Regions from separate parts of the Streptomyces sp. NBC_00086 genome, predicted to be linked through region 1. Evidence: predicted binding sites of a transcription regulator. Region 1 holds the regulator's gene; the other holds the start of a gene.

The links. Region 1 encodes HrcA, which represses chaperone genes, less so after heat shock. Its sites were predicted from a motif close to TTNGCACTCNGNNNNNCNGAGTGCNAA; they were not measured.
Region 2: the regulator HrcA is predicted to act here: its motif matches at 6,292-6,318, upstream of groL (chaperonin GroEL).

What each region holds. Positions count from the first base shown of each region.
Region 1 covers NZ_JAPELZ010000001.1:5,607,837-5,617,628, forward strand. The annotation lists gene OG276_RS25195 (long-chain fatty acid--CoA ligase) at 1-1,690, shown strand, start outside; gene hemW (radical SAM family heme chaperone HemW) at 1,758-2,990, shown strand; gene OG276_RS25205 (DUF3097 domain-containing protein) at 3,179-3,976, opposite strand; gene OG276_RS25210 (MBL fold metallo-hydrolase) at 4,005-4,730, opposite strand; gene hrcA (heat-inducible transcriptional repressor HrcA) at 4,882-5,898, shown strand; gene dnaJ (molecular chaperone DnaJ) at 5,899-7,035, shown strand; gene OG276_RS25225 (nitronate monooxygenase) at 7,240-8,331, shown strand; gene OG276_RS25230 (16S rRNA (uracil(1498)-N(3))-methyltransferase) at 8,328-9,071, shown strand; gene OG276_RS25235 (histidine triad nucleotide-binding protein) at 9,147-9,506, shown strand; gene OG276_RS25240 (ribonuclease Z) at 9,510-9,792, shown strand, end outside.
Region 2 covers NZ_JAPELZ010000001.1:4,481,411-4,491,202, reverse strand. The annotation lists gene OG276_RS20190 (haloalkane dehalogenase) at 1-598, opposite strand, end outside; gene OG276_RS20185 (SDR family oxidoreductase) at 689-1,510, opposite strand; gene OG276_RS20180 (TetR/AcrR family transcriptional regulator) at 1,603-2,178, shown strand; gene OG276_RS20175 (hypothetical protein) at 2,205-2,837, opposite strand; gene OG276_RS20170 (phosphoribosylanthranilate isomerase) at 3,069-3,686, opposite strand; gene OG276_RS20165 (Uma2 family endonuclease) at 3,810-4,400, shown strand; gene groL (chaperonin GroEL) at 4,503-6,125, opposite strand; gene OG276_RS20155 (cold-shock protein) at 6,494-6,700, opposite strand; gene OG276_RS20150 (MoaD/ThiS family protein) at 7,106-7,384, opposite strand; gene thrC (threonine synthase) at 7,420-8,727, opposite strand; SAM riboswitch class I at 8,745-8,903, opposite strand; gene OG276_RS20140 (glucosyl-3-phosphoglycerate synthase) at 9,102-9,792, shown strand, end outside.

The DNA.
Region 1 (9,792 bases):
CGACCTCGGGATCCAGCCGGAGCAGCGCGTGGCGCTGTCCTCCAACACCCGTGTGGAGTGGATCCTCGCCGACCTCGGCGTGATGTGCGCCGGCGGCGCCGTGACCACCATCTACCCGAGCACGAACGCCGAGGAGTCGGCGTTCATCCTCTCCGACTCCGACAGCCGGATCCTGATCGCCGAGGACGCCGCGCAGCTGGCCAAGGCCCGCGAGCGCCGCGCCGACCTGCCCGAGCTCGCGCACGTGGTGGTCCTGGAGGCCGCCGACGCCGTCGCGGCCGACGGGGACCCCGAGGGCTGGGTGCTCTCCCTCGCCGACCTGGAGGCGCGCGGGCGGGAGTACCTCGCCAAGCACCCCGAGGCGGTCAAGGAGCGGATCGCGGCCATCACCGCCGACCAGCTCGCCACCCTCATCTACACCTCCGGCACCACCGGGCGCCCCAAGGGCGTGCGGCTGCCGCACGACAACTGGTCGTACATGGCCAAGGCCACCGTCGCCACCGGCCTGATCACCAAGGACGACGTCCAGTACCTCTGGCTGCCGCTCGCCCACGTCTTCGGCAAGGTGCTCACCTCCGGCCAGATCGAGGTCGGCCACGTCACCGCCGTCGACGGCCGCATCGACAAGATCATCGAGAACCTGCCGATCGTGCAGCCGACCTACATGGCGGCCGTCCCGCGCATCTTCGAGAAGGTCTACAACGGGGTCGCCGCCAAGGCCCGGGCCGGCGGCGGCGCCAAGTACAAGATCTTCCAGTGGTCCGTCGGCGTGGCCCGCGAGTACGCCAAGGTCACCCAGGACAACTTCCGCCGCACCGGCCGGGCGAGCGCCCCCTTCGGCCTCTCCACCAAGCACAAGATCGCCGACGCGCTCGTCTACTCCAAGCTCCGCGAGGCCTTCGGCGGCAACCTGCGCGCCGCGGTCTCCGGCGCCTCCGCCCTCGCCCCCGACATCGGCTACTTCTTCTCCGGCGCGGGCATCCACATCCTGGAGGGCTACGGGCTCACCGAGTCCAGCGCCGCCTCCTTCGTCAACCCCGGCGAGGCCTACCGCACCGGCACCGTCGGCAAGCCGCTCCCCGGCACCGAGGTCCGCATCGCCGACGACGGCGAGGTGCTCCTGCGCGGCCCCGGCATCATGCAGGGCTACCACCAGCAGCCCGAGAAGACCGCCGAGGTGCTGGAGGCCGACGGCTGGCTGCACACCGGCGACATCGGCGAGCTCTCCGCGGACGGCTACCTGCGCATCACCGACCGCAAGAAGGACCTGATCAAGACCTCGGGCGGCAAGTACGTCGCCCCGGCGGAGATCGAGGGCCAGTTCAAGGCGCTCTGCCCGTACGTCTCCAGCATCGTCGTCCACGGGGCCGACCGGAACTTCTGCTCCGCCCTCATCGCCCTCGACGAGCCCTCCATCCTGGTCTGGGCCGCCGAGAACGGCCTGGAGGGCAAGACGTACTCCCAGGTCCTGGCCGCCCCCGAGACGAACCGGCTCATCGAGACCTACGTCCAGACCCTCAACGAGGGCCTCCAGCGCTGGCAGACGGTCAAGAAGTTCCGCCTCCTGCCGCGCGACCTCGACGTGGAGCACGGGGACCTCACCCCGAGCCTCAAGCTGAAGCGGCCGGTCGTCGAGCGCGAGTTCAAGCACCTCATCGAGGAGATGTACGAGGGCTCCCGGGAGGCGTAGTCCGGGGCGCGGCCGCAGGCGCCGCGCACGCGTAAACGACCTTGGGGCAGTGCGGGACAATGGGCTCATGCCTTCCGCACTGCCCGACGGTGAACCCATGCCCGAAGACGGCTCGCTGCCGCTCCACGCCCTCGAGGGAGCGGGGGAGCGGCCGCTCGGGTTCTACCTGCACGTTCCGTACTGCGCCACGCGCTGCGGGTACTGCGACTTCAACACCTACACGGCCACCGAGCTGCGGGGCACCGGCGGTGTGCTCGCCTCTCGGGAGAACTACGCCGACACCCTGATCGACGAGGTCCGGCTGGCGCGCAAGGTGCTCGGGGACGACCCGAGGGCCGTGCGCACCGTCTTCGTGGGAGGCGGCACGCCCACGCTGCTGCCCGCCGGCGACCTCGTACGGATGCTCGCGGCGATCCGCGAGGAGTTCGGGCTGGCCGAGGACGCCGAGGTGACCACCGAGGCCAATCCGGAGTCGGTGAACCCGGAGTACCTGGCGGAGCTGCGCGCGGGCGGCTTCAACCGGATCTCCTTCGGCATGCAGAGCGCCAAGCAGCACGTCCTGAAGGTGCTGGACCGCACGCACACCCCCGGGCGGCCGGAGGCCTGCGTGGCGGAGGCGCGGGCGGCGGGCTTCGAGCACGTGAACCTGGACCTGATCTACGGGACGCCGGGGGAATCGGACGAGGACTGGCGGGCGTCGCTGTCGGCGGCGCTGGGGGCCGGGCCCGACCACATCAGTGCCTACGCGCTGATCGTGGAGGAGGGCACCCAGCTCGCGCGGCGGATCCGGCGGGGCGAGGTCCCCATGACGGACGACGACGTCCACGCGGACCGGTACCTGATCCTCGACTCGGTGATGGCCGAGGCGGGGTACTCCTGGTACGAGGTCTCGAACTGGGCCACCTCCGAGGCCGGGCGGTGCCTGCACAACGAGCTGTACTGGCGCGGCGCCGACTGGTGGGGGGCCGGGCCCGGGGCGCACTCGCACGTGGGCGGGGTGCGGTGGTGGAACGTGAAGCATCCCGGCGCCTATGCGGCTGCGCTGGCGGAGGGGCGCTCGCCCGGGGCCGGGCGGGAGCTGTTGTCCTCCGAGGACCGGCGGGTGGAGCGGATCCTGCTGGAGCTCCGGCTCGTGGACGGGGTGCCGCTGTCGCTGCTCGCGCAGGCGGGGCTGGCCGCCTCGCGGCGCGCCTTGGCCGACGGGCTCCTCGAAGCAGGCCCGTACGCGGCCGGGCGGGCCGTCCTGACCCTGCGGGGGCGGCTGCTGGCCGACGCGGTGGTCCGCGACCTGGTCGACTAGCCCCGTCCGGGGTGGGTAGCCCTGCGGGGCCGTCCCCTACCCGCCCTTCCACCGTTCCCCGGGCTCCGCCCGGACCCTCCCCCAGCTACCGCTGGGAGGTGCCCCCTGCCGCGTGCGGCGCCGTTCCCGGGGGCCAGCCCCCGGACCCCCGCGCCTCAAACGCCGGCGGGGCTGAATTTTCGCCGACTCTATGCCGTCACGTGGTCGATCAAGTGCTCCACCGCGCCCAGGAGGGTGGGCTCCAGGTCCTTGTACGAGGTCACGCGGGACAGGATGTGCTGCCAGGCGGCTCCGGTGTTCTCCGGCCAGCCCAGGGCGCGGCAGATGCCCGTCTTCCAGTCCTGGCCGGGCGGGATCACCGGCCAGGCGCGGATGCCGAGGGCCGAGGGTTTCACCGCCTGCCAGACGTCCACGTACGGGTGTCCCACGATCAGGACGTGCGGGGAGGTCACGGAGGCGGCGATGCGGGACTCCTTGGAGCCCGGCACCAGGTGGTCCACCAGGATGCCCAGCCGGGCGTCGGCGGCCGGGGCGAAGTCCGCGACGACCGAGGGGAGGTCGTCGATGCCCTCCAGGTACTCCACCACGACGCCCTCGATCCGCAGGTCGTCGCCCCAGACCCGTTCGACCAGTTCGGCGTCGTGGCGGCCCTCCACGTAGATCCGGCCCGCCCGCGCCACCCGTGCCCGGGCCCCGGGCACGGCGAGCGAGCCCGAGGCCGTACGGGCCGGGGCGGCCGGCCCCCGGGCCGGGCGGGTCAGGGTCACCACGGCGCCGTCCAGGAGGAAGGCGCGGGGTTCGAGGGGGAAGACGCGGCGCTTGCCGAAGCGGTCCTCCAGGGTGACCGTGCCCGCCTCGCAGGCCACCACCGCGCCGCAGAAGTCCGTACCCGCCACCTCGACCACCAGATCGGGATCCGCCGGCACCTCCGGGACGGGCTTGGCGCGCTTCCACTGCGGGGTCAGGTCGGGGGAGTACTCACGCATCCGGCCGAGGGTAGGAGAGCGGGCCGCCTCAGGGGGCCGACACGCCGAAACGGGTTGCCAGTGTGTCGCGTTGGGCACGCACGAAGGCCGCGTCGACCACCGCTCCGTGACCCGGCACGTACAGAGCGTCGTCCCCGCCCAGGGCCAGCAGCCGGTCCAGGGCCGCCGGCCACTGCCCGGGCATCGCGTCCGGACCCGCCTGCGGCTCGCCCGACTCCTCGACCAGGTCGCCGCAGAAGACCACCTCGCGCGCTCCGGGTACGAAGACGGCCAGATCGTGCCCGGAGTGCCCGGGCCCCACGTTCGCCAGCAGCACCTGCACCCCGCCCAGGTCGAGCGTCCACTCGCCCGACACCAGGTGCCGGGGAACCACCAGCAGGTCCGCCGCCTCGGCCGCCTCGGCCTCCGCCAGCCCCTGGCGGACCGCGTCCTCGCGCAGCTCCTCCCGGCCCGCCGAGAGCACGGCGTCCAGCCCGACCGGACCGTAGACCTCCACTCCCGCGAACGCCGCACCACCCAATACGTGGTCGAAATGTCCGTGTGTGAATGCGAGATGGGTCACGCGGCGGCCCGCCAGCCGCTCCGCCTCGGCCCGCACCGCAGAGCCCTCCCGAAGGCAGGATCCGGGGTCGATCACGAGGGCCGAATCCTCGCCCACCACCAGTCCCACGGTGCAGTCCCACACCGGCAGCCGCTTGCGGCCGACCCGTTCTGTGAGCTGTTCCCAGCCCGCCTCTTCCCAACGCAGGTCCATGCCGCGACGCTACCTTGGCGGGCCGCCCTTGCTACGGGCGTACCACCCCGCCGTACACTGACCGGGGGATCTCTGGCACTCGAACGCTCAGAGTGCCAGCAGGCAGAGCCTGCCGAAGCCGCGAACGACGGAAACGATGGAGGTGTGCGCGATGCTCAGCGAACGCAGACTCGAAGTGCTGCGCGCCATCGTCCAGGACTACGTCGGGACGGAGGAGCCGGTCGGCTCCAAGGCGCTCACCGAGCGGCACCGGCTCGGCGTCTCGCCCGCCACCGTGCGCAACGACATGGCCGTGCTGGAGGACGAGGGCTACATCGCCCAGCCCCACACCAGCGCCGGCCGGATCCCCACGGACAAGGGCTACCGCCTCTTCGTCGACAAGCTGGCGGGGGTCAAACCGCTGTCGACGCCCGAGCGCCGGGCCATCCAGAACTTCCTCGACGGGGCCGTGGACCTCGACGACGTCGTCGGCCGGACGGTGCGGCTGCTCGCGCAGCTCACCCGGCAGGTCGCCGTCGTCCAGTACCCGTCGCTGACCCGCTCCACCGTCCGGCACGTGGAACTGCTCTCGCTGGCCCCGGCCCGCCTGATGCTGGTCCTCATCACGGACACCGGCCGGGTCGAGCAGCGGCTCGTCGACTGCCAGACCCCCTTCGCGGACACCTCGCTCGCGGACCTGCGGGCGCGGCTCAACAGCATTGTCGTCGGCCGCCGGTTCACCGACGTGCCGCCGCTGGTGAAGGACCTTCCGGAATCCTTCGAGACCGAAGACCGGGTGACGGTGCGAGCCGTCCTCGACACCCTTCTCGAAACGCTGGTCGAGGAGGCGGAGGAGCGGCTGATGATCGGCGGCACCGCCAACCTCACCCGCTTCGGACACGATTTTCCCCTGACGATCAGGCCGGTGCTCGAAGCGCTGGAGGAGCAGGTCGTGCTCCTCAAGCTGCTGGGCGAGGCCAGTGAGTCGGGAATGGCCGTAAAGATCGGGCATGAGAACGCCTACGAGGGACTGAACTCCACGTCCGTCGTCTCGGTCGGCTACGGTTCGGGCGGCGAAGCAGTCGCCAAACTCGGCGTGGTCGGACCGACCCGCATGGACTACCCCGGAACGATGGGAGCGGTACGCGCAGTGGCACGTTACGTCGGACAGATCCTGGCGGAGTCGTAAGTGGCCACGGACTACTACGCCGTTCTCGGCGTGCGCCGCGACGCATCGCAGGACGAGATCAAGAAGGCATTCCGGCGGCTCGCGCGCGAGCTGCACCCGGATGTGAATCCCGATCCCAAGACGCAAGAGCGTTTCAAGGAGATCAACGCCGCCTACGAGGTCCTCTCGGACCCGCAGAAGAAGCAGGTCTTCGACCTCGGCGGCGACCCGCTGTCCTCCTCGGGCGGCGGCGGAGCCGGCGGCTTCGGAGCGGGCGGCTTCGGCAATTTCTCCGACATCATGGACGCCTTCTTCGGCCAGTCCTCGCAGCGCGGACCGCGCTCGCGGACCCGCCGCGGCCAGGACGCCATGATCCGCCTCGACCTGGAACTGGACGAGGCCGCCTTCGGCACGACCAAGGACATCCAGGTCGACACGGCCGTCGTCTGCACCACCTGCTCCGGCGAAGGCGCCGCCCCCGGCACCTCGGCGCAGACCTGTGACATGTGCCGCGGCCGCGGTGAGGTCTCGCAGGTCACCCGGTCCTTCCTGGGCCAGGTCATGACCTCGCGCCCCTGCCCGCAGTGCCAGGGCTTCGGCACCGTGGTCCCGACCCCGTGCCCCGAGTGCGCGGGCGACGGCCGGGTCCGCTCCCGCCGCAGCCTCACCGTCAAGATCCCGGCGGGCGTCGAGAACGGCACCCGGATCCAGCTCGCGGGCGAGGGCGAGGTCGGCCCCGGCGGCGGCCCCGCCGGCGACCTGTACGTGGAGATCCACGAACTGCCGCACCCGACCTTCCAGCGGCGCGGGGACGACCTGCACTGCACAGTCACCATCCCGATGACCGCGGCGGCCCTGGGCACCAAGTGCCCGCTGGAGACGCTGGACGGCCTGGAGGAGATCGACATCCGCCCCGGCACCCAGTCCGGCCAGGCGATCCCCCTGCACGGCCGGGGCGTCACGCACCTGCGCGGCGGCGGCCGCGGCGACCTGATCGTCCACGTCGAGGTCACCACCCCCAGCAAGCTGGACCCGGCGCAGGAGGACCTGCTGCGCCAGCTCGCCAAGCTGCGCGGCGAGGAGCGGCCGCTCGGCCAGTTCGCGCCGGGCCAGCAAGGCCTGTTCAGCCGTCTGAAGGACGCCTTCAACGGGCGCTGATCCGCACGCGCGGAGCACCGTAGGGGCGGCGTCCCGGCGGTGTACGAGAACACCTGCGAGCCCGGTCCGGGGATGCCCCGGACCGGGCTCGCGGCATGCGGGACGGCAGGGCGGCGGCGGTATTCGGGCACCCCGGTGAAGGGGACTATGCCAGGCGAATGCCGTGATTCGGTCCCGTGAGCGGGACATGGCACGATGCAGCACATGTCCTCCGCACCGAACGGTCTCTTCGCGTACCCGATCGTGCAGGCGCCCATGGCGGGCGGCGCTTCCTGCCCGCCGCTCGCGGCCGCCGTCTGCGAAGCGGGCGGACTGGGCTTCCTCGCCGGCGGCTACAAGACCGCCGACGGCATGTACCAGGAGATCAAGCGGCTGCGCGCGCTCACCCGCCGCCCCTTCGGCGTCAACCTCTTCCTGCCGCAGGCCTCCCACGTGGACCCGGCGGTCGTGGAGGCCTACCGCGGGCACCTCGCCAGCGAGGCCTCCTGGTACGAGATCTCCCTCGCCGACGAGGACATCATCGGCACCAGCGACGACGGCTACGACGCCAAACTGGCCATTCTCATCGAAGACCCGGTACCCGTGGTCTCGTTCACCTTCGGCCTGCCCTCGCCCGCGGCCTTCACCTGCCTGCGCAAGGTCGGTACGTACACGATCGCCACCGTCACCTCCGTCGAGGAGGCCCGCGCCGCGCAGGCGGCCGGCGCCGACGCCGTCTGTGTCCAGGGCGTGGAGGCGGGCGGCCACCAGGGCACCCACCGCGACGACCCGCAGGGCGACGGCACGGCCGGAGTCGGCCTGCTCGCGCTCGTCGCGCAGGTGCGCGAGGCCGTGGCCCTGCCGATCATCGCGGCGGGCGGCCTGATGCGCGGCTCGCAGATCGCCGCACTGCTCGCCGCGGGTGCGGAGGCCGCGCAGCTCGGCACGGCCTTCCTGGCCTGCCCGGAGTCCGGCGCGCACGCCCTGCACAAGAAGGCCCTGACCGACCCGCTGTTCGTCCGCACGGAGCTGACCCGGGCCTTCTCGGGGCGGCCGGCCCGCGGACTGGTCAACCGGTTCATGCGCGAGCACGGCCCGTACGCCCCGGCCGCGTACCCGCAGGTCCACCACCTGACCGCGCCGCTGCGCAAGGCCGCCGCCGCGGCCGGGGACCCGCAGGGCATGGCCCTGTGGGCGGGCCAGGGCCACCGGCTGGCGCGGGCCCTGCCGGCCGGGGAACTGGTGGAGGTGCTCGCGGCGGAACTCGGCGCGGCACAGGACGTGTTGAAGGCAATGCAGATGAGGAGTGCGTCATGACCGCCCCGGTGTTCGTGGTCGAAAAGGTTCCCGCGGGGCCGGAGTTCGTCCTGGACGGCCCCGAGGGCCGCCACGCGGTCTCCGTGAAGCGGCTGGCCCCCGGCGAGGCCCTCGTGCTGACCGACGGCCGGGGCGGCTGGGCCGAGGCCGTGGTCACGGCCGCCGAGGGCAAGGACCGCCTCGTCGTCTCCGTGTCCGGGGTCCACGAGGAGGCGGAGCCGGCCGTCCGGATCACCGTCGTCCAGGCCCTGCCCAAGGGCGACCGCGGCGAGGTCGCCGTCGAGACCATGACGGAGACCGGCGTCGACGCGATCGTGCCCTGGCAGGCCTCGCGCTGCATCACCCAGTGGCGCGGCGACCGGGGTGCCAAATCCCTCGCGAAGTGGCGGGCCACCGCCCGCGAGTCCGGCAAGCAGTCCCGCCGGGTCCGCTTCCCCGAGGTCGAGGAGGCGCTGTCGACCAAGCAGGTCGCGACCCTGCTCGCCGGGGCCGACCTCGCCGTGGTCCTGCACGAGGACCGGGACGCCCCCTCGGGCGCGCTGGCCACCGCGGAACTGCCCGCCGCCGGCTCCATCGTCCTGGTCGTCGGCCCCGAGGGCGGGGTCTCCCCGGACGAACTCGCCGCCTTCGCCGCGGCCGGGGCGCACCCGTACCGGCTGGGGCCCTCGGTGCTGCGCACCTCCACGGCGGGCACGGCCGCCGCGGCGGTGCTGCTGGCGAGGACGGGCCGCTGGTCCTGACCGGTCCGGTCCGGTCCGGCCGGTGGCGGTGGATACCATGCCGGAACCGATCACCCGTCACGAAGGGTTCAGCACATGGCCGGGGAACCGCAGGCCGACTGCCTGTTCTGCAAGATCGTCGCGGGGAACCTCCCCGCGACGGTCATCCGGGAGACGGACACGACCGTCGCCTTCCGCGACATCAACCCGCAGGCGCCCACCCACGTCCTCGTCATCCCGAAGGTGCACTACCCCAACGCAGCCTCCCTCGCGGCCGCGGAGCCCGGGATCGCCGCCGACGTCCTGACGGAGGCCGGCCGCGTCGCCGCCGACGAGGGACTCGCCGAGCGCGGCTACCGCCTCGTCTTCAACACCGGCGCCGGCGTCGGCCAGGTCGTCTTCCACGCCCACGTGCACGTCCTGGGCGGCCGCGGCTTCGAATGGCCCCCGGGATAAACCGTGTCCGTACGAGAACTAGTGGTCCTCGGCACCGCCAGCCAGGTGCCCACCCGCCACCGCAACCACAACGGCTACCTGCTGCGCTGGGACGGGGAGGGCATCCTCTTCGATCCCGGCGAGGGCACCCAGCGCCAGATGCTCCGCGCCGGGGTGGCCGCGCACGACATCAACCGGATCTGCGTCACCCACTTCCACGGTGACCACAGCCTCGGCCTCGCCGGGGTCATCCAGCGGATCAACCTCGACCGGGTCCCGCACCCCGTCACCGCCCACTACCCGGCCT
Region 2 (9,792 bases), 1.1 Mb from region 1:
GCTCCCCGCCCAGCGGCATCGACCGGGCCCACTGGAGTATCGGGCGCCGGCTCTCCCTCGTCGGGTACGGGGCCCGGTACACCTCCAGGGCGCCGGGGCCGAAGGTTCCGGGCAGCGTGTCCTCGATGAAGGCGTTCTCGTCGAGGATCATCGCCTCCCCCACCCCGGGCGTCTTGATCGCCCGGAACAGCTCGCGGCCGCCCTCGGGGAACTCCTCCCAGCTCATCGGCTTGACGATGGTTTCGGTGAACGCGATCCCGCGCACCCGCCCCGGATGCCGGGCGGCCCGGTCGAAGGCGAGCGCGCCTCCCCAGTCGTGCCCGACGAGCACGGCCCGCTCCAGCCCGAGCGCGTCGAACCAGGCGTCGAGGTAGCGGGCGTGATCGGCGAAGGTGTAGGCGAGGTCGGGCTTGCCCGAGTCCCCCATCCCGATCAGGTCAGGCGCGAGGAGCCGGGCCGGGCCGCCGACGGCGGGGATCACCTCCCGCCAGAGGTGGGAGGAGGTGGGGTTCCCGTGCAGGAAGACCACCGGCACACCGGTGCGCGTACCGGCCTCCCGGTAGTGGATCGTCGAGTCGAGTACGGGCTGTACGGGCATGGGTGCTGCTCCTCCGGGGAGAGACGGGAAGGGATGCCGGGCCGGTCCGGCTTCGCCGGCGGAAGACCGCCGCCGAGCGGTCCGGCCCGGTCAGCGAAAGGCCGCCGCCGAGCGGTCCGCCCAGGCGGCGAAGGGGCGCGGGGCCCGGCCGAGGATCCGCTCGACGGCCGGGCTGACGGCCCGTTCGGCGGCGACCGGCGCGCCCAGGATCGCCAGGGTGCCCTCCACCGCCGGCTCGGGCATGAAGGTCAGCATCTGCGCGCGGGCCTCCTCGGGGCTCTGCTCCACGAACCGCACCGGTTCGCCGATCGCCCCCGCGATCGCCTCGGCCCGCTCGCGCGGGGTGACCGGGGCCGGGCCGGTGAGGTCGTACGTGTTCCCCGCGTGCCCGGAGCCCCGCAGTACGGCGGCGGCGACCTCGGCCACGTCCGCCGGGTCGACCGTCGGCAGCCCGACGTCCCCGAAGGGCGCCGCGGCCGTGCGGTGCGTACGGATCGAGTCGGCCCAGGCGAAGGCGTTGGAGTCGAGCCCGCCCGAGCGCAGGACCGTCCACTCCAGCCCAGACCGGCGGACCGCCTCTTCGAAGGCGGCCGGGTGCCCGTACTGCTCGGGCCGGGTCCCGACCCCCTGCGAGGACAGCAGTACGACCCTGCGTACGCCGGCCTCCGCGGCCGTTGCGAGGACCGCCCGCGGGTCCTCGCCGGCGACGAGCAGGAACAGGGCCCCGGCCCCGGCGAGGGCCGGCCGCAGGCTCTGCGGATCGGCGAGATCGGCCCGGTGGTGGCGGACCCCGTCGGGCAGGGCATGCTCCGGCGCCCGGCGGGAGACGGCCGTGACGCGCTCCCCCGCCGCCGCGAGGATCCGTACCAGCTCGCTGCCGACGTTTCCGGTCGCACCCGTGATGACGATCATGAAAGGCTCCCACCCATGAAGTGAGTTAGCTGACTGACTAACTCCTGGGACGACCATAGCCTCCCGGGTGGCACCCGTCTACACTTAGTCAGGTGACTTACTCAGGTACGAAACGTGGCGGCAAGCGCGAACGCCTCGCCGCGGCCGCGGCCCAGGTCCTGCACGAACAGGGCATGGAGAAGACGACGATCGCCGACATCGCGCGCGCGGCCGACGTCCCCCTCGGCAACGTCTACTACTACTTCAAGACCAAGGACCAGCTGGTCGAAGCGGCCATCGACGCCCACGCGCAGCACCTGGCCGGGCTGATCGCCGTTCTGGACGCGCTCCCCACCCCGCAGGACCGGCTGAAGGCCCTCCTCGCCGGCTGGGTCGACCAGCGTGAGCTCACCGCCCGCTACGGCTGCCCCACCGGCTCGCTCGCCTCCGAGCTCGACAAGCGCGACGACGGCCTCGACCAGACCCTCGCCACCGTCATGCGGGTGCTGCTCGACTGGGCCGAGCAGCAGTTCCTCGCCTTGGGCCGGGCCACCGACGCGCGCGAGCTCGCGGTCGCCCTGATCGCCTCGTACCAGGGCATCTCCCTGCTCACGAACACCTTCCGCGACCCGGAGATGATGGCCTCGGAAGGGCGTCGCCTGGAGCGCTGGATCGACTCGCTGGCCTAGCCGGACTACGACCAGCCGTACGACGACTACGGAGCCGGGACCACCGTGATGGCGGTGTCCACCGTGTACGGGAAGGTGCCCGCGGGCAGGCAGCTCTCCTCGCGGTCCGTTCCGATGCCGTCGCAGTGCTCGGCACTGAGGGTGAACAGGACGGTGTGCGTGTGAGGGCCGAGGTCCAGCGCCTTGAGCGGCGGCGAGACGGCGACCGAGAACGGAAGGCCGTCGGGGCCGACGAAGCCGGTCCGCAGGACCTGCTTCTTCTTGAACGTGTGGCGCTTCTCCTGCGGCGTGCCGATGTCGGTGACGTAGGTGGCGCTGTCGAACTTGGAGTTGAAGTCGTCGATCGGGTTGGTCTCGGACGGCGTGTACCCGGCCGGGTACACGGCCACCGCGGCGCTGGGCGCCGTGGTCCAGCCCGGCGCGACCCTGACCCACTTCTCCTTGGCGTAGATCTCACGGCAGGTGGGCGGGCCCACGATCCGCTCCTTCACGCCGTAGAAGTCGTTGAGGTCGGTCCCGTTGCTGTCGAAGCAGTGCGGGACCGGGAGCTTGGGCTTCGGCAGGGGCGCGGCCGTGGCGGGCGCGCTCATCGCGGTGGCCGTGAGTGCGGCCGTGAGCAGGGACGGGACGACCGCGGCGAGGAAACGGGCTCGTTTCACCGGGTACCACCTTTCGCTGGGGGCGACTGACCGTCGGACAGCCGACCATCCCCGGCGCCCGGATCCCCGCCGACACCGGCCGCGAACGGCCGGACGGCGCAGCGGATCCACACGCCCGGCCCCCGGCCCGGGCGTGGCGCCGATGGCTCCCGGGCGGCGGGGCGGAGTCCCCCACCCGCCCTCTCACCGGACCCCCTGGGGCGCAGCCCGGCAAGGTCAGGCCCCACGGGGTCAGGCCCCGCAGGGCCTCGCTTCGCGGGCCGCCGTGATGAAGGCGCGGATCAGATCCGGGGACTTGACGCCGCGCTCGCTCTCCACGCCGCTCGACACGTCCACGCCCCACGCGCCGGTGGCCGTGAGGGCCTCACCCACGTTGGCCGGTGTCAGCCCGCCCGCCAGCAGCCAGCGGCCCGCCGGCGCGGTGAAGTCCGCCGAGCCCCAGTTCCACGGCTTGCCGGAGCCGGGGTCCGGGGCGTCGAGGAGCAGCAGGTCCTCGCCGTACTCCCCGCAGCGCTCCACGTGCTGCGCCGTGGCCCGCAGCAGGGTGCGGCCCTCCGCGCGCAGCGCCGCGAAGTCCTCCGGGCCCTCCTCGCCGTGCAGCTGCACGCCCCGTACGCCGCTCTCCTCGGCGAAGCGCCGCACCTCCGCGACGGACTGCCCCCGGAACACCCCCACGGTGAGCACCCCGTCCGGCACGTGTGCGGCGAGCTCCCGTGCCGTCACGGCGTCGACCGTACGCGGACTGCCGGGCGCGAAGACGAAGCCGACGGCATCGGCCCCGGCGGCCACGGCGACCTCGACGTCGTGCGCGGTCTTGAGCCCGCAGATCTTGACGAACACATCAGTCATGTCTGCAGTCAACCAAAGGTCGGGGGGCTGGGGCGGTCCGTCCCATAGGCCGGGCACGGCGGTCCGCCCGCCGCTAGCCTGGGACGAGGCACACATTCAGGGGCACAGCACGCCATCCGGAGGATGACGGTGACGATCATGACCGAGCGGGCCACACCCATAGAGGCGCTGTCGGTGCTGCCGACATTCGAGGAGCTCCTGCAGACGGTTGCGGAGATGAACACGCCAGACGGCTTCAAGGCCGAGCTCATCCGGGGGAAGATCGTCGTGTCGCCGTTTTCCAAGCTGCGCTACTACCGGCCCATGCGAGCACTCCGGAAGCAGATCGAGGCCCACGCCCCTGAAGGACACGGCGCGGACACCGCACCCTTCCTCTTCCGGTTCTCGGCCTCCGAGCGCGCGTACGGGCCAGACCTGTTCGTTGCGGATGAGGCGGCCTTCGACGGGGAGGGCCGACACGCGGACGGTGCGGCTCTGTCCCTAGTAGCCGAGTTCACCTCGGTGTCCACGAGAGACGCCGACTGGAACGAAAAACTGGACGTGTACGGCCTGCTCGTCCCCGTCTACCTGGTCGTCGACATGCAGCACTCGGAGATCACCTGCTTCTGGGACCCCTCCCCTCACGGGTACCGCTCCCGCAAGACGGTCTCGTTCGGCCAGCCCCTGCACGTCCCGGAGCCGTTCGACTTCGACATCGACACCACCGGCTTCTAGGCCGTCGCAAACGCCCGAGGGCGGCACCCCCAGCTGGGGGTGCCGCCCTCGGTACGTGATGCGAACAGCCGATCTACCTTCGGGCCGGAGCCCGGGGGTGGATCAGAAGTCCATGTCGCCGCCCGGCATGCCGCCACCGGCAGCCGCGCCGGCCTTCTCGGGCTTGTCGGCGATGACGGCCTCGGTGGTGAGGAAGAGAGCCGCGATGGACGCCGCGTTCTGCAGGGCAGAGCGGGTGACCTTCGCCGGGTCGATGATGCCGGCCGCGATCATGTCCACGTACTCGCCGGTCGCGGCGTTCAGGCCCCAACCGATCTGCAGGTTGCGGACCTTCTCCACGACGACGCCACCCTCGAGACCACCGTTGACGGCGATCTGCTTGAGCGGGGCCTCCAGCGCGAGCTTGACGGCGTTGGCGCCGGTCGCCTCGTCGCCGGTGAGCTCGAGCTTCTCGAAGACCGAGGAAGCCTGGAGCAGGGCCACGCCGCCACCGGCGACGATGCCCTCTTCGACGGCCGCCTTCGCGTTGCGAACGGCGTCCTCGATGCGGTGCTTGCGCTCCTTGAGCTCGACCTCGGTCGCGGCACCGGCCTTGATGACCGCGACACCGCCGGCGAGCTTCGCCAGGCGCTCCTGCAGCTTCTCGCGGTCGTAGTCCGAGTCGGAGTTCTCGATCTCGGCGCGGATCTGGTTGACGCGACCCTGGACCTGGTCGCTGTCACCGGCACCGTCGACGATGGTGGTCTCGTCCTTGGTGATGACGACCTTGCGGGCGCGGCCGAGCAGGTCGAGACCGGCGTTCTCGAGCTTGAGGCCGACCTCCTCGGAGATGACCGTGCCGCCCGTGAGGATGGCGATGTCGCCGAGCATGGCCTTGCGACGGTCGCCGAAGCCCGGAGCCTTGACGGCGACGGACTTGAAGGTGCCGCGGATCTTGTTGACGACGAGGGTGGAGAGCGCCTCGCCCTCGACGTCCTCGGCGATGATCAGCAGCGGCTTGCCGGACTGCATGACCTTCTCCAGGAGCGGCAGCAGGTCCTTGACCGAGCCGATCTTGGAGTTGACGATCAGGATGTACGGGTCGTCGAGGGACGACTCCATGCGCTCCATGTCGGTGGCGAAGTACGCCGAGATGTAGCCCTTGTCGAAGCGCATGCCCTCGGTGAGCTCGAGCTCCAGGCCGAAGGTCTGCGACTCCTCGACCGTGATGACGCCTTCCTTGCCGACCTTGTCCATGGCCTCGGCGATGAGCTCGCCGATCTGGGTGTCGGCGGCGGAGATGGAGGCCGTCGAAGCGATCTGCTCCTTGGTCTCGACATCCTTGGCCTGCGCCAGCAGGGCGGCGGAGACGGCCTCGACGGCCTTCTCGATACCGCGCTTGAGGGCCATCGGGTTCGCACCGGCGGCCACGTTGCGCAGGCCCTCGCGGACGAGCGCCTGGGCGAGAACGGTGGCGGTGGTCGTACCGTCGCCGGCGACGTCGTCCGTCTTCTTGGCGACTTCCTTGACCAGCTCGGCGCCGATCTTCTCGTACGGGTCCTCGAGCTCGATCTCCTTGGCGATGGAGACACCATCGTTGGTGATCGTGGGGGCGCCCCACTTCTTCTCAAGGACGACGTTGCGACCCTTGGGGCCAAGGGTGACCTTGACGGCGTCGGCGAGCTGGTTCATGCCTCGCTCGAGACCGCGCCGGGCCTCCTCGTTGAACGCAATGATCTTGGCCATCTGAAGTGGTCCTCCCGGACAGCGGTGGAGTGCTCCCGGACCGCGCCCGCGCCCGCGACGGACGGCCTGCGTGCCCGGCGGTTTCTTCCCGCCGGACCCTGCGGGCCTCACTGACCCGGTCCTCGTATAGGTAGCACTCTCACCAGGAGAGTGCTAACGCCAATGATTAGCACTCGACCCCCCCGAGTGCAAGCGGCTTCGGGCAACCCGGGATGAACACCCGGACACCGCAAGGGCTCCGGAGCCGCCACGCACGAGGGGCCCGCATCCCGTGTCCAGGATGTGGGCCCCTCGTACATATGCCGTTGTGCCGTCGTACGCGGCCGCTGTGCGTGGCCCGTACGTGTCGGTGGTCGATCGCGGTCGGACTAGCCGGCGGCGAGCTTGACCATGTCCGCCTGCGGACCCTTCTGGCCCTGCGAGATCTCGAACTCGACCCGCTGACCCTCTTCAAGGGTGCGGTACCCGTCCATCTGGATGGCGCTGTAGTGGACGAACACATCCGCACCACCGTCGACCGCGATGAAGCCGTAGCCCTTCTCCGCGTTGAACCACTTGACGGTGCCCTGAGCCATGCCTAACTCCCCTATTACTGGCCCTTGCGCAGGACCGCACTTCGCGGTCCCGGGTCAGAACTTGCGCCGGAACGCCTCGACCGGGGCTGAATGTATCCGCACCGCTGCTGTCTGCAACAGGTCATTCCAACGAGAATTCTGGACACAGCGAAAGTTTGAAATAGGGTGAAAACCCAGAATATTCCAGGGCAACTCGGGCCGGACAAACCGCGCCAAGGGCCCATAGCGCACTTGCATGTTGACTCAATGTCAACCCTCTCGCGGCCCGCTCATATGCGGCGGGCAAGAACAGCGGAGGGGACTTCCCCAACTCTACCGCGCCCAATCAAGCAGAATTGCCCCCTCCGTTTGGTAACGGAGGGGGCAATTCAGTTTCCGCGAGGTCCTACGGGGTCACGCGAAGGCTCAGCAGCCGCCCGCGACGGCGGGGATGATCGAGATGCCGGCGCCGTCCGGAGTGGACGTCTGCAGCCCGCCCTCGAAGCGCACGTCGTCGTCGTTGACGTAGACGTTCACGAAGCGGCGCAGCTTGCCCTGGTCGTCCAGGACGCGCGCGGCGATGCCGGGGTGGCTCGCCTCCAGGGACTGGATGACCTCTTCGAGGGTCGCGCCCTCGGCGGGGACCTCGGCCTGGCCGCCGGTGTAGGTGCGCAGGATGGTGGGGATGCGGACGTTGACGCTCATGGTGCTACTGCCCTTCCGGTGTACAGGTAAGAAGATCAGGCCAGGTTGGCGGCGCGGAACGCGTCCAGGCTGGGGCGGATGGTGGCGGTCTGGCCACCACCTTCGGCCACCGCCTCCAGGGTCTTGAGGCCGTCACCGGTGTTCAGGATCACGGTGGTCAGCGTGGGGTCGAGCTGCCCGTTCTCGACGAGCTTCTTCGTCACGCCGACGGTCACGCCGCCCGCGGTCTCGGCGAAGATGCCCTCGGTCTGGGCGAGGAGCTTGATGGCCTCGACGACCTGCTCGTCGTTGACGTCCTCGACGAAGCCGCCGGTGCGGCGCGCGATGTCCAGGACGTACGGGCCGTCCGCCGGGTTGCCGATGGCCAGCGACTTGGCGATGGTGTTCGGCTTCTGCGGGCGGACCACCTCGTGACCGGCCTTGAAGGCGGTCGAGACGGGCGAGCAGCCCTCGGCCTGGGCGCCGAAGATCTTGTACGGCTTGTCCTCGACGAGGCCGAGCTTGATCAGCTCCTGGAGACCCTTGTCGATCTTCGTGAGCTGCGAGCCGGACGCGATCGGGATGACGATCTGGTCGGGCAGCTGCCAGCCGAGCTGCTCGCAGATCTCGTACGCCAGGGTCTTGGAGCCCTCGCCGTAGTACGGGCGCAGGTTGACGTTGACGAAGCCCCAGCCCTCGCCCAGCGGGTCGCCGATGAGCTCGGAGCAGAAGCGGTTGACGTCGTCGTAGTTGCCCTCGATGCCGACGAGGTCGCCACCGTAGACACCGGCCATGACGACCTTGCCCTGCTCCAGGTCGTGCGGGATGAACACGCAGGAGCGGAAGCCGGCGCGGGCGGCCGCGGCGCCGACGGCGCCGGCCAGGTTGCCGGTGGAGGAGCAGGAGAGGGTGGTGAAGCCGAAGGCGCGGGCGGCCTCGACGGCGATGGCCACGACGCGGTCCTTGAAGGAGTGCGTCGGGTTGCCGGAGTCGTCCTTGACGTACAGCTTGCCGGTGACGCCGAGCTCCTTGGCCAGGTTGGCCGCGTCCACGAGCTTGGTGAAGCCGGGGTTCAGGCTCGGCTTGGAGGCCACGTCCGCCGGGACGGGCAGCAGCGGCGCGTAGCGCCAGATGTTGTTCGGGCCGGCCTCGATGGCGGCGCGCAGGGCTTCCGGGTCGCCCAGCGGCAGGTCGTAGGCGACTTCGAGCGGGCCGAAGCACTCGGCGCAGGCGAAGATCGGGCCGAGCTCGAAGCCGGTACCGCACTCACGACAGGAAAGGCCGGTGGCGGGACCGAGATCGACAGAGGTGCCAGAAGCGTTTTCAACGGTTTCGGCAGAGGTTGCGACAGACTGTGCAGCCATGATGGCGAGGCCCTTTCTCCTCATCTTCCCCATGGCGCACTTCGCCATGAGACGGAATTGGCACCTTCCCTAGCCGGGGACCTCGCTGGCGGCGCTGGAATGCGCGATCGCGAGAACCGACTGGAGGGTTGCCGGGGCTTCAACGGGCCGTGTCCCTCTGCCCCTCTGGATGAGCGGTATGGCACCGGCACACGCGCTCTGTGGCGCGCCGGTGCGTTTGTACGCGGGGACCCCCGGCATGCGGTGGACCTTCGCGTTGTTCAAGACTGTAACCGAAGGCCCGGGTGGTTGAGACAGCCGTCCGAACCGCGAGATGGATCACATTTCGGTCCAAACCCATGATGAACCCAGTGATGAACCAGGGAGTGCTGAAGGTGCTGGAAGAGGTGGAGCGCTGGCTGGCAGACCGCTCCTGGTCAGCCGCCGACCGACCGCTCGGCCAGCTGCTTTCGGCCAAGCGGGCAGCGGGCACCACGGTCAGCGTGGTGCTGCCGGCGCTGAACGAGGAGGCGACGGTCGGCGCGATCGTCGAGGTGATCCGGCGCGATCTGATCGAGGGCCTGCCGGTTCCGCTGGTGGACGAGCTCGTCGTGATCGACTCCGGCTCCACGGACCGCACGGCGGAGGTCGCGGCCAAGGCCGGGGCCCGGGTGGTGCACCGCGACGAGGTCCTGCCGCGGATCCCGGCGGTGCCCGGCAAGGGCGAGGTCCTGTGGCGCTCGCTGCTGGTCACCACCGGCGACATCGTCTGCTTCGTGGACGCCGACCTGCGCGATTTCTCGGCCGCCTTCGTCTCGGGGATCGTCGGCCCGCTGCTGACCGATCCGGACGTGCGGTTCGTCAAGGCCATGTACGACCGCCCCTTCGGCCAGGAGTCCGGCGACCCGGCCGCCCTGGCCTCCGCCAAGGCCCACGGCCAGGGCGGCCGGGTCACGGAGCTGGTGGCCCGCCCCCTGCTCAACCTCCACTGGCCGCAGCTGGCCGGCTTCGTCCAGCCGCTGGGCGGCGAGTACGCCGTGCGCCGCGAGCTGCTGGAGCGGCTGCCGTTCCCGGTGGGCTACGGGG